4 regions of the Streptomyces sp. NPDC049541 genome follow, and region 3 is predicted to be linked to each of the others. Evidence: riboswitches for the same ligand, from Rfam matches in the RefSeq annotation. Region 3 holds a riboswitch; each other region holds the start of a gene.
The links. A riboswitch is a leader RNA that binds a small molecule or an ion and turns the genes downstream of it on or off. The one in region 3 is predicted to bind cobalamin.

Region 1: it holds a riboswitch for cobalamin, as region 3 does, so the genes downstream of both, ACIBW9_RS06880 (cobalamin biosynthesis protein) here and ACIBW9_RS03950 (prenyltransferase/squalene oxidase repeat-containing protein) in region 3, are expected to answer to the same signal.
Region 2: it holds a riboswitch for cobalamin, as region 3 does, so the genes downstream of both, ACIBW9_RS12375 (HoxN/HupN/NixA family nickel/cobalt transporter) here and ACIBW9_RS03950 (prenyltransferase/squalene oxidase repeat-containing protein) in region 3, are expected to answer to the same signal.
Region 4: it holds a riboswitch for cobalamin, as region 3 does, so the genes downstream of both, ACIBW9_RS11365 (CbtB-domain containing protein) here and ACIBW9_RS03950 (prenyltransferase/squalene oxidase repeat-containing protein) in region 3, are expected to answer to the same signal.

What each region holds. Positions count from the first base shown of each region.
Region 1 covers NZ_JBITLY010000001.1:1,498,707-1,502,224, forward strand. The annotation lists gene ACIBW9_RS06875 (cobyric acid synthase) at 1-662, opposite strand, end outside; gene ACIBW9_RS06880 (cobalamin biosynthesis protein) at 659-1,675, opposite strand; cobalamin riboswitch at 1,781-1,923, opposite strand; gene ACIBW9_RS06885 (hypothetical protein) at 2,194-2,421, opposite strand; gene ACIBW9_RS06890 (anion permease) at 2,456-3,518, opposite strand, start outside.
Region 2 covers NZ_JBITLY010000003.1:31,136-34,653, reverse strand. The annotation lists gene ACIBW9_RS12390 (amino acid permease) at 1-1,055, shown strand, start outside; tRNA gene ACIBW9_RS12385 (tRNA-Lys) at 1,155-1,227, shown strand; gene ACIBW9_RS12380 (ArsR/SmtB family transcription factor) at 1,343-1,720, opposite strand; cobalamin riboswitch at 1,801-2,005, shown strand; gene ACIBW9_RS12375 (HoxN/HupN/NixA family nickel/cobalt transporter) at 2,032-3,141, shown strand.
Region 3 covers NZ_JBITLY010000001.1:864,256-867,773, reverse strand. The annotation lists gene ACIBW9_RS03965 (MBL fold metallo-hydrolase) at 1-206, shown strand, start outside; partial or broken gene ACIBW9_RS03960 (nuclear transport factor 2 family protein) at 249-695, shown strand; gene ACIBW9_RS03955 (RidA family protein) at 768-1,103, shown strand; cobalamin riboswitch at 1,291-1,411, shown strand; gene ACIBW9_RS03950 (prenyltransferase/squalene oxidase repeat-containing protein) at 1,549-2,742, shown strand; gene ACIBW9_RS03945 (SCO2322 family protein) at 2,739-3,377, shown strand; gene ACIBW9_RS03940 (energy-coupling factor transporter transmembrane component T) at 3,367-3,518, shown strand, end outside.
Region 4 covers NZ_JBITLY010000002.1:923,676-927,193, forward strand. The annotation lists gene ACIBW9_RS11345 (TetR/AcrR family transcriptional regulator) at 1-392, shown strand, start outside; gene ACIBW9_RS11350 (DUF6479 family protein) at 402-767, opposite strand; gene ACIBW9_RS11355 (ferredoxin) at 869-1,240, shown strand; gene ACIBW9_RS11360 (histidine phosphatase family protein) at 1,244-1,819, opposite strand; cobalamin riboswitch at 1,926-2,079, shown strand; gene ACIBW9_RS11365 (CbtB-domain containing protein) at 2,116-2,337, shown strand; gene ACIBW9_RS11370 (CbtA family protein) at 2,363-3,118, shown strand; gene ACIBW9_RS11375 (acyl-CoA dehydrogenase family protein) at 3,258-3,518, shown strand, end outside.

The DNA.
Region 1 (3,518 bases), 630 kb from region 3:
TGCCGTCCGGTGAGTCCGTGCAGCATGTCGAGCCCGGGCTCCAGGAGGCTGACGTCCCCGCGGAACTTGTTGACGAGGAACCCGGCGACCAGCTCCTGGTCCTCGGGGGAGAGCAGGGCGACGGTGCCGAAGAAGGAGGCGAAGACCCCGCCGCGGTCGATGTCACCGACCACGAGCACGGGAAGCCGCGCGTTACGGGCGATCCCCATGTTCACGATGTCGGTCCGCCGCAGGTTGATCTCGGCGGGAGAACCCGCCCCCTCACAGATCACGGCGTCATACGTGCCCCGCAACTCGGCCAGGCAGTCGAGCACGGTCCCCAGAAGCTGCTGCTGCCGCCCACCGTGATAACCGCGCGCGCTCAGCTCGCCGACGGGCTTGCCCATCAGCACGACCTGGCTGCTCTGCTCGCCACCGGGCTTGAGCAGCACGGGGTTCATCAGCGCGGTCGGCTCGATCCGGCAGGCCTGCGCCTGCATGGCCTGAGCCCGCCCGATCTCGGCACCCTCTCGCGTCACGAACGAGTTCAGGGACATGTTCTGCGCCTTGAAGGGCGCGACCTTGACCCCCTGCCGCACCAGCCAACGACAGATCCCGGCGGTGACGACACTCTTCCCGGCATCCGAGGTGGTACCGGCGACAAGAAGCCCCCCGCCGGTCATGACACCCGCCCCGACCGCTGTGGGCAGTCGTTCCGCAGGGCGGAACGGGTGGGCACAGCCCCCACCACCGGTCGCCGTGCGACCCGGGCACGTGACACCGCCCCAGCCGCGCTGACCCCCAACGCCAGCCACCCCACCCGCCGCGACAACCGCACGGCACGCTCAATGTCGCCGACTTCCACCGCACGCCCCTCCCCGTTCAGCACAGGCCGATGCTCAACACGCCCCCCATACGACAAGGTCCCCCCGAGCCGAACCCCCAGCGCCCCCGCGAACGACGCCTCCACGGGCCCGGCGTTGGGGCTCGGATGCTTCGCGGCGTCAGAACGCCAGGCGCGTACGGCCCCCCGGCCGTCACCCCCGGCAGCGGCGGCCAGCACGGCGGTCAGCCGGGCCCCCGGCCACCCCGCCACGTCGTCCAGTCGCGCGGAAGCCCACCCGTATCGCCGGTACTTGGCCGACTTGTGCCCCACCATGGCGTCGAGCGTGTTGACGGCCCGGAATCCGAGCAGCCCCGGCACCCCGCCCACGGCCCCCCACACCAGCGCCCCCACGACGGCGTCGGAGGTGTTCTCGGCGACGGACTCCACCACCGCCCGCGCGATCCCGTCGGCGTCCAGGGCCTGCGGGTCCCGCCCGCACAGATGCGGCAGCCGGGCCCGGGCGGCCTCGACGTCCCCGGACTCCAGCGCCCGTCCGATGCCGCGGGCCTCGCGCGCGAGCGAAGTCCCCCCGACGACGGCCCACGTGGCGGCCGCGGTCAGGGCGAGGGAGGCGGCACGGGACGGACGTACGGCCCTCTGCGCCACAGCACCCAGCGCGAGGGCGCTCCCGGCGCACACGGCGGTGTGCAGCGCGCCCCACCCGCGGTGGTCCCGCCACAACACCCGCTCCACGGCCCCGGCGGCCCGCCCGAACACGGCGACCGGATGCCCACGGCGCGGATCGCCGAGCAGATGGTCACCGAGGAGGCCGGCGGCGGCGCCGTACGCGAAGACGCGATCGGCACGCATCGGCTCAGCCGGCCGTGGGGTGGGGCAGCGACCTGGTACTGGTCCTGTACGTCACACGGCAGGCTGGCATGGCGACATGTCCTCACTCAGGGTGTCCACGCCCTGGTTCGACGAGACCGGCGGTGAGAGTTCCTGGCTCCCGGGGCTTACTACCCCGGTGACAGTGGCGGGACCGCGCCGGACTTGCACCGGCTTCCTCTCGCGCCGCCGTAGCTGGCTTCGGCAGTCCACCACGCGCCCGAACGGCAGTCAACTTGCCGTTGACCTGCGACGGGGGAGTGTGCTGAGGCCCACACCCGGCGCCCTGAACCCTGCATGAGAAACCCGCGGGGGGGGGGGGGGGGGGGGGGGGGGGGGGGGGGGGGCGCCGGGGGGGGGCGGGGGGGGGGCGGCGCCCCGCCCCCCCCCCCCCCCCCCCCCCCCCCCCCGCCCCCCCCCCCCCGCGCCCCCCCCCCCCCCCCCCCCCCCCCCCCCCCCCCCCCCCCCGGGACGTGGAGAAAGCCGGTCCGGCCGCGGCCTCAGGCCTTGGCGATCACCAGATGGATTCCGTACGCCACGGCCGCCGCGCAGCCCGCGAAGGCCACGTATGCGCCGGCCACCGCCAGGGATGCCGAGTTGCCCTGCGCCACGGCCCGCTCGCGGCGCGACAGGCCCATGATGCCGAGGGTGAACAGGGCCACGAGGCCCACCGTGACCGCGAGGCTGACGCCGAAGACGGAGCCCAGGGCTGCCCAGTCGATCTTCATGCTGCTTCTCTTCCTTCGTACCGGGTGGGCGGGCTCAGACGGCCGCGGCCGGCGGGGTCGCCGGGTCGGGGACGGCGCTCACGGGGGCCGGGGCGGGGATCGTGGCCGTCAGGTCCTCGGTCACCGTGCCCGCCGGGGGCGGGGTCACGGCGGCGATCGCCGTGGTCACCACGCCGGGCGGCTCCTCGCTCTCGTTGACATTCGACGCGTCGATGACCTCGCGCCGGGAGATCTTCCAGATGGCCGCACTGGCGACGACCAGGAAGACGGCGACGACGGCGGTGCCCCAGTCGCCGAGATCCGTCACGGACTCCGCGCCCGCACCGACCAGCGCCGCGGCCGGCAGCGTCAGGCACCAGGCCACGAGCATGCGGGTGGCCGTCGACCAGCGGACCACTCCGCCCTTGCGGCCGAGGCCGGCGCCCATCACCGAACCGGAGACCGAGTGGGTGGTGGAGAGGGAGAAGCCGAGGTGCGAGGAGGCCAGGATGACCGTGGCCGCACTGGTCTGGGCGGCGAAGCCCTGCTGCGGCTGGAGCTCGGTCAGGCCCTTGCCCATGGTGCGGATGATGCGCCAGCCGCCGAGCCAGGTGCCGAGCGCGATGGCGAGGCCCGCGGAGAGGATGACCCAGGTGGGCGGGTCGGAGTCGGGAGCGACGGCGCCGCCGGCGACCAGGGCGAGGGTGATGATGCCCATCGTCTTCTGTGCGTCGTTGGTGCCGTGGGCCAGCGAGACCAGGCCCGCGGAGGCGATCTGGCCGACGCGGTAGCCCTTCTCGGCGGCCTTGCCGTCGGCCTTCTTGCCGAGGGTGTACGAGAGCCGGGTCGCGAGCAGCGCTGCCAGGCCCGCGACGATCGGGGCGGCGAGCGCCGGGATGAGCACCTTGGTGACGAGCACGTCACCGTGCACCGCGCCCATGCCGGCCGAGGCGATGGTGGCGCCGATCAGGCCGCCCATCAGGGCGTGCGAGGAACTGGAGGGAAGCCCGACGAGCCAGGTCAGCAGGTTCCAGAGGATCGCGCCGACCAGCGCCGCGAAGATGACCTCGGGACGTATGCCGGTCTCGTCGACGAGACCCTTGGAGATCGTGTTGGCG
Region 2 (3,518 bases), on a different contig from region 3:
TGAACACCTTCGGCGTGAAGATCGTCGCGCTCCTCAACGACATCAGTGTGTGGTGGCACGTCCTGGGGGTCGGGGTGATCGTCGGCGCGCTGGCCTTCGTACCGGACCACCACCAGTCCGCTTCCTTCGTGTTCACCAAGTTCGTGAACAACACGGGCTGGGGCAGCGGTGTGTACGTGGTGCTCCTCGGCCTGCTGATGGCGCAGTACACCTTCACCGGCTACGACGCCTCCGCCCATATGACGGAGGAGACGCACGACGCGTCGACGGCCGGCCCCAAGGGCATCGTCCAGTCCATCTGGACGTCCTGGATAGCGGGCTTCGTGCTGCTGCTCGGCTTCACGTTCGCCATCCAGTCCTACGACAAGGAGCTCGCCTCGCCCACCGGGGCGCCGCCGGCCCAGATCCTGCTGGACGCCCTGGGCGCCACAGCGGGCAAACTGCTGCTCCTGGTCGTCATCGGCGCCCAGCTGTTCTGCGGGATGGCCTCGGTCACCGCCAACAGCCGCATGATCTACGCCTTTTCACGCGACGGCGCGCTGCCCTTCTCGCATGTGTGGCACACGGTGAGCCCGCGGACCCGGACACCCGTGGCCGCCGTATGGCTGGCGGCGGTCGGAGCGCTGCTCCTCGGCCTGCCTTATCTGATCAATGTGACGGCGTACGCGGCGGTGACCTCGATCGCCGTCATCGGCCTGTACATCGCGTACGTCATCCCGACGCTGCTGCGGGTGCGCAAGGGCGACGACTTCGCACGGGGCCCGTGGCACCTGGGCCGCTGGTCCCGCCCCATCGGCATCGTCTCGGTGGTGTGGGTGGGCGTGATCACGGTCCTCTTCATGCTGCCCCAGGTCTCGCCGGTCACCTGGGAGAGCTTCAACTACGCCCCGGTCGCCGTCCTGGTCGTCCTCGGCTTCGCGGCGGCGTGGTGGGGCGCGTCGGCCCGGCACTGGTTCCTCAACCCGGCCCACGAACGCACGCTCGCCCGGGAGGCGTCCCGCGCGGCGGCCTCCGGCCAGGCTTCCGCGGGCGCCCCCGAAAAGGTAGATCCCTGACACTCCGGCTGGATCTTCACCTCCGGCACGGCCGTGTCCCCGATACCCGATCGGAGACGCGGCCGTGTCCGGCTATGCTCGTGGAGGCAACATCACCAGGGGCCCTTAGCTCAATTGGCAGAGCAGTGGACTTTTAATCCATTGGTTGTGGGTTCGAGTCCCACAGGGCCTACGGCTGGTAGGCGAGGGACATGCCCTCTGACCTGCTACGCAGCGCCTGAGTCGGCTTCGGTCGGCTCGGGCGCTGCTGCGTTTTCTGGGCTGTGTGCGGGCAGCCGCGCGGACCGTCAGCCCGGGCCAGGTTCGGCCGCCGATTCCGGCGCGCAGTGTTTCAGCAGCGCGGAGACCGGGCCCTCGACGAGTCGGTAGCGCACGATCCGGCCGTCCTTCTCGCCCTCGACGATGCCCGCGGTCCGCAGCAGACGCAGAGCCTGGGAGACGGCCGTGTCCCGCATCCCGCTGGCGACGGCGAGGTCGGACACGGCGATCGGGCCGGCCTCCTGGAGGGCGAACAGCAAGGACAGGCGTCCGGGATCGGAGAGCAGCGAGAAGCGATCGGCCCAGGCGCGCACGCGCTCGGGGTCGCCGACGGCGGCGATGGCATCGCAGACCCGATGGCCGTCAATGGTGCGCCGCCCGGCGTGTTCCGCGGGGACGAGATGCATGCGTCCATCATCGCAGCGAACAGGTGCTGACCTCCATACCTGTTCAGCTGTGCAGCCTTGCAGCCACTGCCCGCGGCCTTCTAGGGTGAGCGGGCCGTGGTGTTCGGGAAGCCGGTGCCGGCCCTCAGGGGCTCAGTCCGGAGCGGCCCTCGCCACTGTGATCGGGGAGTTCGTCGCCCACGTCCCGCAGGGGACAGCCACTGGCCGCCGCAAGGCGGTTGGGAAGGCGGGCGGCGGACGTACGACCCGTCAGCCAGGAGACCGGCCACGGCATCACGAAGCTGATCCACGAGGTGCTGGAGCGTGTCCGTATGACCGTGTCCCAAGGCGTGCCCGAAACCGCCGCCGTCCCGTCCTTTCGCTGGCGCCGCGAGGACACCCTCCGCACCGCCGGCCTGCTGACCGTGATCGTCGCTCTGCACGTGGCCGCCTTCGGGGTCCTCTTCCTCCTCGTGATCCCGCATCACTACACGGTCGGCACCCAGGCGTTCGGGGTCGGACTCGGCATCACCGCCTACACCCTCGGCATGCGGCACGCCTTCGACGCCGACCACATCGCCGCCATCGACAACACCACCCGCAAGCTGATGGCCGACGGAAAGCGGCCGGTGTCGGTGGGGTTCTGGTTCGCGCTCGGACACTCCAGCGTGGTGGTCGTCATGGCCGCGCTGGTCGCCGGGGGCACGCACCTCGCCGGCACCCTGATGAACGACGGCTCCCGGACCCACCAGGTGCTCGGCACGGTGGGCACCACGGTCTCCGGCGGCTTCCTGTACCTCATCGCCGCCCTCAACCTCGTTGCGCTGTTCGGCATCGCGCGCGTCTTCCGCGCGATGCGCGCCGGACGCTACGACGAGGCGGAGCTGGAGGCGCACCTGGACTCGCGCGGCTTCATGAACCGCATTCTCGGCCGCCTCACCAAGTCCGTCCGCCGCCCCGGCCAGATGTTCCCTCTCGGCTTCCTGTTCGGGATCGGCTTCGACACCTCGACCGAGGTCCTGTTGCTCGCCCTGGCCGGCAACGGCGCCGCCGCCGGGCTGCCGTGGTACGCGGTGCTGTGCCTGCCCCTCCTCTTCGCCGCGGGCATGAGCCTGTTCGACACCCTCGACGGCACCTTCATGAACTTCGCCTACCAGTGGGCGTTCTCCAACCCCGTTCGCAAGGTGTTCTACAACCTCACGATCACCGGCCTGTCCATCGCGGTGGCCTTCTTCGTCGGCACGATCGAACTCGTCGGCGTTCTGCACGACAAGCTCGGTCTGCGGGACGCCGTCACCGGCTGGATATCCGGGCTGGACCTGGACAACGTCGGTTACGTCATCGTCGGCCTGTTCGTGGTCGTCTGGGCCGTGGCGCTGGCTTACTGGCGTCTGGCCAGGGTTGAGGAGCGCTGGAGCGCCCGCACCGCCGACACCGGCTGACGGCACCCGCCCTCGTCTCCTGACTTCAGTGAGAGCAAGCAGCGCCAAAGTCGCCGTGGTTCAGCATTTCGGCCGCTGACCGGCTCGGTCCGGCGCTGCGAGGCTGCCGTCATGGACAAAGCGAGGATCTCCCGTCGGACTTTCACCGGCCTGGCGGTGGCCGCATGTACGGGTCTCGTGACGCCGATGCTGAAGGCCCCCCTGGGACGGCGAGTCGACGCGCTGCTGGCCAGGATGACCGTCGCCGACAAGGTCGCGCAGCTGAACATCCCGGTCTGTCTGCCCCAGGAACTCCTCGGTGACTCCACGGATCCGACCGGCACACGGGAGCACCGGGAGGCGTACGTACGCGGTGAGACGGTGGTCGGAAAGAAGGC
Region 3 (3,518 bases):
CCGGCCTCCAGTCCCTCCTGGTGGAGCCGCTCACCCCCTGGCAACTCGCCGAGCGGATGGAGTGGAACCGGCCCTGGGCCCAGATCCCGGACGGGTCGCGGAACATCGCGGTCTCGGAGGCCGAGGCGCATCTGCGGCGGCTGGTGAAGCTGGGGCGGGCGGAGGCGGTGGCGGGGAGCGAGCCGGTGACGTACGTGGCGGTGTGAAGCGGTCGCGCACGGTGATCCGCCGCTGGTACCAACGGTCCCATGAACCCGTTGCAGCAACTCCTCGCCGAACGTGCCTGCGAGCGTCTGATCCTCGACTTCGTCCACCGCCTGGACCTCGGCGAACCGGCCGCCGTGGCCGAGCTGTTCACGGAGGACGGCTGGTGGGAGTGGCCGCCTCCGGGGGACGGGAGGCGGTCCGAGGGGCGGGAGGCGCTGCGGAAGTACTTCGGCGCACGGCCCGCCGACAAGCTCTCGCGGCGGGTCATGTCCAACATCCGTGTGACGGTGACCTCGGCGGACACGGCCGAGGCCACGTCGTACTTCACGACGTACCGGATCGAGGGCTGGACGGGCGGCATGGTCCCGGCCGGGCCTCCCGTCCAGGTGGGCCACTACGAGGACAGCTTCCGCCGCGTCGACGGCCGTTGGCTGCTCGCCTCCCGCACCCTGCGCCTCCCCTTCGGCGGCCCGACCCCGCGCGTCGGCCGCGGCCCCCTCGAACCCGTCCGCACCGACCGCGCGCCCTTCGTCCCCTTCGGCGACGGCAGCGCACCGCCGCTGTCCCAAGGGGTGCGGAGCGGTCCGCTGCTGTTCACCTCGGGCCAGGGGCCGCTGGATCCGGCGACCGGCGAGATGCCCGCGGACTTCGACGGGCAGGCACGGCAGGTGCTCGCCAACGTCGAGGCCGTCGTCGCGGCGGCGGGCGGCGACCGGCGGTCGATCACCCGCTGCACCTGCTATCTGGCCGACCGCACCCACTTCGCCGAGTTCAACCGTGTCTACCGGGAGTTCTTCACGGACTGCTCGCTCCTGCCCGCTCGTACGACGGTGGTGGCGCGGCCGGTCCGGGACGGTGTGCTGGTGGAGGTGGACGCGGTGGCCGTCGTCGGCTGAGCGCGCGCGCCTACGCGATCGTACGGATCAACTGCTCTGCCTCGCCGAGGAGGGCGGCAAGCATGGCCCGGACAGCCGCTGCATCACCGGGTCGCTGGACTGGAGGCGGACAGCCGTACCCGGGCACGAGGTATGCGTGCGCGCGTACGGGCCCACGACGCCGGAGCCGCCGCCCCTCACAGGCGGTTCTCAGCGTTTTCCTACGGGCCGGTACAGTGGCCAGGTCGTCATCACGCCGTACGGGGGGAAGCCGGTGCAATTCCGGCGCTGACCCGCAACCGTGACCCGCCCGCACCGGGCGGCCAGCCGGACTGCCCCGCGCGGTGGTGACCGGCTCACGCGCGTCGGCAACCCGTCGGCGCGCGGCACCGTCGAGGCATACGGAGCCGAGCCGCCGGGGTCGTCCCGTGCTGCCCGCTCCCGCAGGGAGAGGCACCCGCCGATCATGAACGTCGTCCGCCGCAGCGTCGCGGCACTGGCCGCCACCACCGTCGTACTGGGCGCAGCCGTCCCCGCCTTCGCCGCGTCCCCCTCCCCGTCCCGGCCCGACGGGCTTTTCGGCACGTCCGACCCGAAGTACGACGGCGTCTGGCGCCAGTCGCTGGCGCTGCTCGCGCAGCACACCGTGGGGGAGAAACCGGCGGCGAAGGCGGTGGACTGGCTGGCGGGACAGCAGTGTGCGAACGGGGCGTTCGCGCCGTTCCGCGCGGACCCGGCGAAGCCCTGTGACGCGAAGCTCATGGTTGACACGAACAGTACGGGCGCCGCCGTCCAGGCCCTCGCCGCGCTCGGCGGACACAAGGGCGCCACCGGCAAGGCGGTCTCCTGGCTGAAGTCCGTGCAGAACAAGGACGGCGGCTGGGGCTACGCCCCGGGCGGAGCGAGTGACGCGAACTCGACGTCCGTCGTCATCGGCGCGCTGACCGCCGTGGGCGAGAAGCCGGACCAGGTCCTCAAGGACGGCAGGTCCCCTTACGACGCCCTGCTGAAGCTCGCCCTCCCCTGCGAAGGGGACGGCTCTGGTGCCTTCGCCTTCCAGCCGGACAAGAAGGGCAGGCTGTCCGCCAACGCGGACGCGAGCGCGGCGGCGGTCGTGGGCGCCCTCGGCAAGGGGCTGACCGGGGACTCCCCGAAACCCACCGGCACCACTCCGGCGTGCAAGAAGGCCACCGACCGCGAGCAGGCCGCGCAGAACGGTGCCGCGTACCTCGTCAAGGCCCTGGCCAAGGACAAGCACGTGACGTCGACGCTGCCCGGCGCCAAGCCCCAGCCCGACTACGGCAACACGGCCGACGCGGTCCTCGCCCTCGCCACCGCGGGCCACCGCGACAAGGCTGCCGACGCCATGCGCTGGCTGGAGGCCAACTCCGCCGCGTGGGCGAAGCAGGCCGGACCGGCCGCGTATGCGGAGTTGATCCTCGCGGCGCACGCGGAGACCTCCGACGTCCACGACTTCGGCGGCCAGGACCTGGTCAGGCTTCTCAACGCGACGGGCCCGGCGCCCGCCCGCCCCTCGCACAAGGCAGCACACAGGGACGACTCCGGGGTCAGCGTCTGGTGGATGGTCGGCGTCGGCCTCCTCGGCGGCATCGGCGTCGGCTTCCTGATCAGCGGCCGCAAGAAGAAGGCACAGCCGTGATCCGCCGCGTCCTGCCGCTCCTCGCCGCCCTGTTCCTGGCCCTGACCGGCAACGGCCAGGCGCAGGCCGCCGGCTACCGCTACTGGTCCTTCTGGGACTACGACGCCGGTCACTGGACGTACGCCACCCGGGGCCCCGCCACCGCCCGCCCCTCCGACGGCGCCGTCCAGGGCTTCCGCTTCTCGGTGAGTGAGGACTCGGGCGACTCGGCGAAGCCGCGCGGGGCGGTGTCGTTCCCGGCGATCTGCGCGCGGACGCCCGCCCAGGAGGGCAAGAAGCGCGTGGCGCTCGTCCTCGACTTCGGTACGGCCGCCGACGCACCGTCCGGGGAGACACCGCCGGCCCGTCGCACGGTCTGCGCACGGGTGTCTGCCGACGGGACGACGGCGGATGCGCTGGCGGCGGTGGCGAAACCGCTGCGGTACGACACGAACGCGCTGCTGTGTGCCATCGCCGGGTATCCGGAGAAGGGGTGCGGGGAGCAGGTCTCGGCGGGGAGGAAGCCGACGGTTGCGGCGAAGAACGGGCAGGGGGGCGGGGGGCCGTCGGTCGGGTTGTTCGCGGGAGCGGGGGCGGTTGCTCTCCTGGGCGCGGCAGCGGTGTGGCAGGCAAGGCGGAGAAGGAATGCGTCCTAGGCCCGGGCAACCGCGCCAGGAGAGCGGCACCCCGCCCCGCCGGGTCGCGCTCGCCGCCCCCACGCACCCCCACCGCCCCGCACACCTCCACCCCGGAGCCTGGTGGCTCTGGTCCCTGGGCCTGGGCACCGCGGCCACCCG
Region 4 (3,518 bases), on a different contig from region 3:
AGGCCCTGCGGCCCAGGGCCACGCTCGTGGAGACCGTCCGGGCCGGCTTCCAGGCGTACTGGGACCATGTGCGCGCCCACCCCGACGAGCACATGCTCACCTACGAACTCACCCAGTACGCCCTGCGCGAGCCGGGTTTCGAGCACCTGGCGCGACGGCAGTACGAGCTGTACGGCGCCGCCTACACCGAACTCATCGACGGGTTGCGCCGCTCCATGGGCCTCCGGCTCGCCGTCCCCGCCTCGGTGCTGGCCCGCTATCTGGCCGCCATGACCGACGGGCTGACGCTCAACTACCTCGTCCTCGGCGAGGAGTCGGCCTGGGCCGACATCCTCGACACGGTCACCGCCCACATCGCCGCCCTGGTCGACGACGATCTTCGCCGGGCCTAGGGCTGTCGGTCAGCGGGTGCCCGGCCCGCCGCTTCCGAACGCCCCGCTGTTGCCCTCGCTCCAGCGCATGCGCTTCTGCGACGCACTCGTCCTGCTCGGCGTATTGCCGTGACCGGGCAGCTCGTGCGGGGTCAGCCGATGCTCGGTGTGGGGGATCTCGGCGGGCTCGCGGTTCTCCTGTACCTCGCGGACCGGGCCGTCGTCCGGCAGCTGCGGCTGATCCTCCGGGCGTGGCGGAGCGGGTTCGCGGCGGCGGATGCGGGCGCCCAGGAAGAAGGCACCGATCAGCAGGGCCACGACCGCCACCCCCACGACGACCAGGCCGATTCCGAGTGCGCCGCGGCCTGCGGCGATGTCCATCCATGAGGTGCTCATGGGCTCGCGGGTACCCAGGGGACCCGGTGCCAACCGAACCGGCCCGGCCGGACCTCGTACACCTCGTGTTTGAGGCGATCGGCGGGGGCAACCCGCCAGGTGTGACTTCGACGACCCAGCAGGAGCTCTTCCGCTTCCTGGAGGACCGCTTCGCCTGTGCGCAGGCGTGCACCGAGTGCGCACGCGCGTGTGCGCTGCGCGCAAGTCTCGTGGACCCGGACGGCACGGAGGAGCAGGAACTCGTACGACGCAAGGGCATCATGTGTGCGGAGGTGTGCGACGCGACCTGCCGTGTGCTGTCCGAGCAGAACCGCCTGGACGAGGCCGCCATCCGCATCCAGGTGGAGTGGTGCCGCACCGTGTGCCTGGAGTGCGCGCATGCCTTCGACCGGCTGCCGGGTGCCGAGGACGGCGCGAAGGCCTGCCGGCAGTGCGCCGAGGCGTGCACGGAATTCCTCGCCACCCTGAACTGAGCCTCACAGCGACGCGCCGACCGGCTGCCCGAGGCGCACGTTCCAGCGCCCGGACCTGCCGCTGAGCTCGACGCCCGTCAGCGGCGGCACATCCGCGCGCCAGAACGCCGACTCCGGCGCCCCGAGGGCCCGGACCACCGCGGCCCGTACGGCCTCGGGCTCGACCACGGCGAGAGTGCGGCCCGGCGTCTGCGCGACCGTCTCCAGCCACACCGCCACCCGGTCGCACAGCGCCGCCACCGACTCCCCGCCGTGCGGCACGGCGGCGGGGTCCGACAGCCAGCGGGCCAGCGCCTCCGGCTCGCGCTCACTCACCTCGGCCAGCGTCGCCCCGCGCCAGCGGCCCGCGTCCAGTGCCGCCAACTCCGGCGCCTCCACGGCGTCGAGGCCGAGGGCGGCCGCGGTCTCGCGGCAGCGCACGGTGGGGGAGACCCAGACCCGTTCCGCCGCCGGAAGCATGCCGGCGGCAGCCCGTGCCTGGCGCAGCCCGGAGGCGTCCAGCGGGCAGTCGTGGTCGAAGCGGGCCTCCCGGAGGGACGCGGTGATCGCAGTTGAGATCAAGATCACTCGGCTCGTCATGTGTCCACTCCCGCGCTCGACATCGCTTCGAAATCCTTGAACTGACCGTGATCGGGCGGCGAGAACGGCTCACCAGGGGCGCTCACGGCTGTTCCATGCGCCCTTGGCCCCGTCTCTGCTTCGCGGTACCTTCTCGTGGATATTGACGACGGCACAGCGGAAGCCGGTGGAAGTCCGGCACGGTCGCGCCACTGTATGCCGGGCACGCACCCAGGGTGTGTGCCGGGCGAGTCAGACCCGCCCCGTCGTCGTGTGCACCACCGAGACGGGACGCGAGTTCCCCAGGAGGGCCTGCCATGGCGCAGTCTGTCGCTCAGCCGACCACCACCCCCACCGCCGTACCGGCGAAGCTGCCGATCGGCGCGATCGTCCCCTGGGCGGTCTTCTTCGGCATCCTGATGCTGGTTCTGCTCTACTTCGTCGGCGCCGAGCAGGGCGCCACCTCCGTGATGAGCGGGGACAACGTCCACGAGTGGGTGCACGACGCCCGCCACCTGCTCGGCTTCCCCTGCCACTGAGGGCGGCGAGAAAGCACAGCCGCCCATGAACTCGGCAACCGTCCGCAACCTCCTGGTGCGCGGCATGCTCGCGGGACTGGCCGCGGGCCTGCTCGCCCTCGTCGTCGCCTACTTCCTCGGTGAACCGCGCGTCGACGCGGCCATCGCCTACGAGGAGGCGCACTCCCACGAGCACGGCGTGGAAGCCGTCAGCCGCACGATGCAGTCCACCGCGGGCCTGTCCACCGGTGTGCTGGTCTACGGCGTCGCGTTCGGCGGCATCGCCGCCCTCGCGTACTGCTTCGCGCTCGGCCGCATCGGCCGCTTCGGGCCGCGCGCGAGCGCGCTGCTCCTGGCGGCCGCCGGTTTGATCACCGTGTACGTCGTGCCGTTCCTGAAGTACCCGGCCAACCCGCCGTCCGTCGGAGACCCCGACACCATCGGCACACGCACCACGCTGTACTTCCTGATGGTGGTGCTCAGCGTGCTGCTGGCCGTCGCCGCGGTCATCCTGGGCAAGCGCCTCGCGCCCCGCCTGGGCAACTGGAACGCGACGCTCGCCGCGGGCGCGTTCCTGGTCCTCGCCATCGGGCTCGCGTACGCGTTCCTGCCGTCCTTCAACGAGGTCCCCAAGGACTTCTCCGCCACCCTGCTCTGGCAGTTCCGACTGGCGGCCCTGGCCGTCCAGTTGACCCTGTGGACCTCCTTCGGGCTGGTCTTCGGGGTGCTGGCGGAGCGGACGCTCGCCCCGAAGCCGGCGCGGGCGAACGGCGCCACCCGGGCAACTCCCGTCGCCCACTGACCGGTTCCACCGGCTCAATCGGCACAGGGCCCCCGGTCGACGACCGGGGGCCCTTTCCCTCTCCCTCGCCATTCCCAATTTCTGGAACACGTTCTACGGTGTGCGCCGTCAGGACCGGCCTGGGAAGCCTGGAGGCGCCGTGCACCTCGAATACACGCCCGAGCAGCAGCGGCTGCGCATCGAACTGCGCTCGTACTTCGCCGAGTTGGTGCCGGACAACGCCTACGCGCGGCACGGCGACCCGGCCGCCCAGAAGCGCTTCTACCGCGAGACCATCCGGCGCCTCGGCGCGGACGGCTGGCTCGGCGTGGGCTGGCCGAAGGAGTACGGCGGGCGCGGGCTGACCGCGATGGAGCAGTTCATCTTCTTCGACGAGGCCGCCCAGGCCGGCGTACCTCTG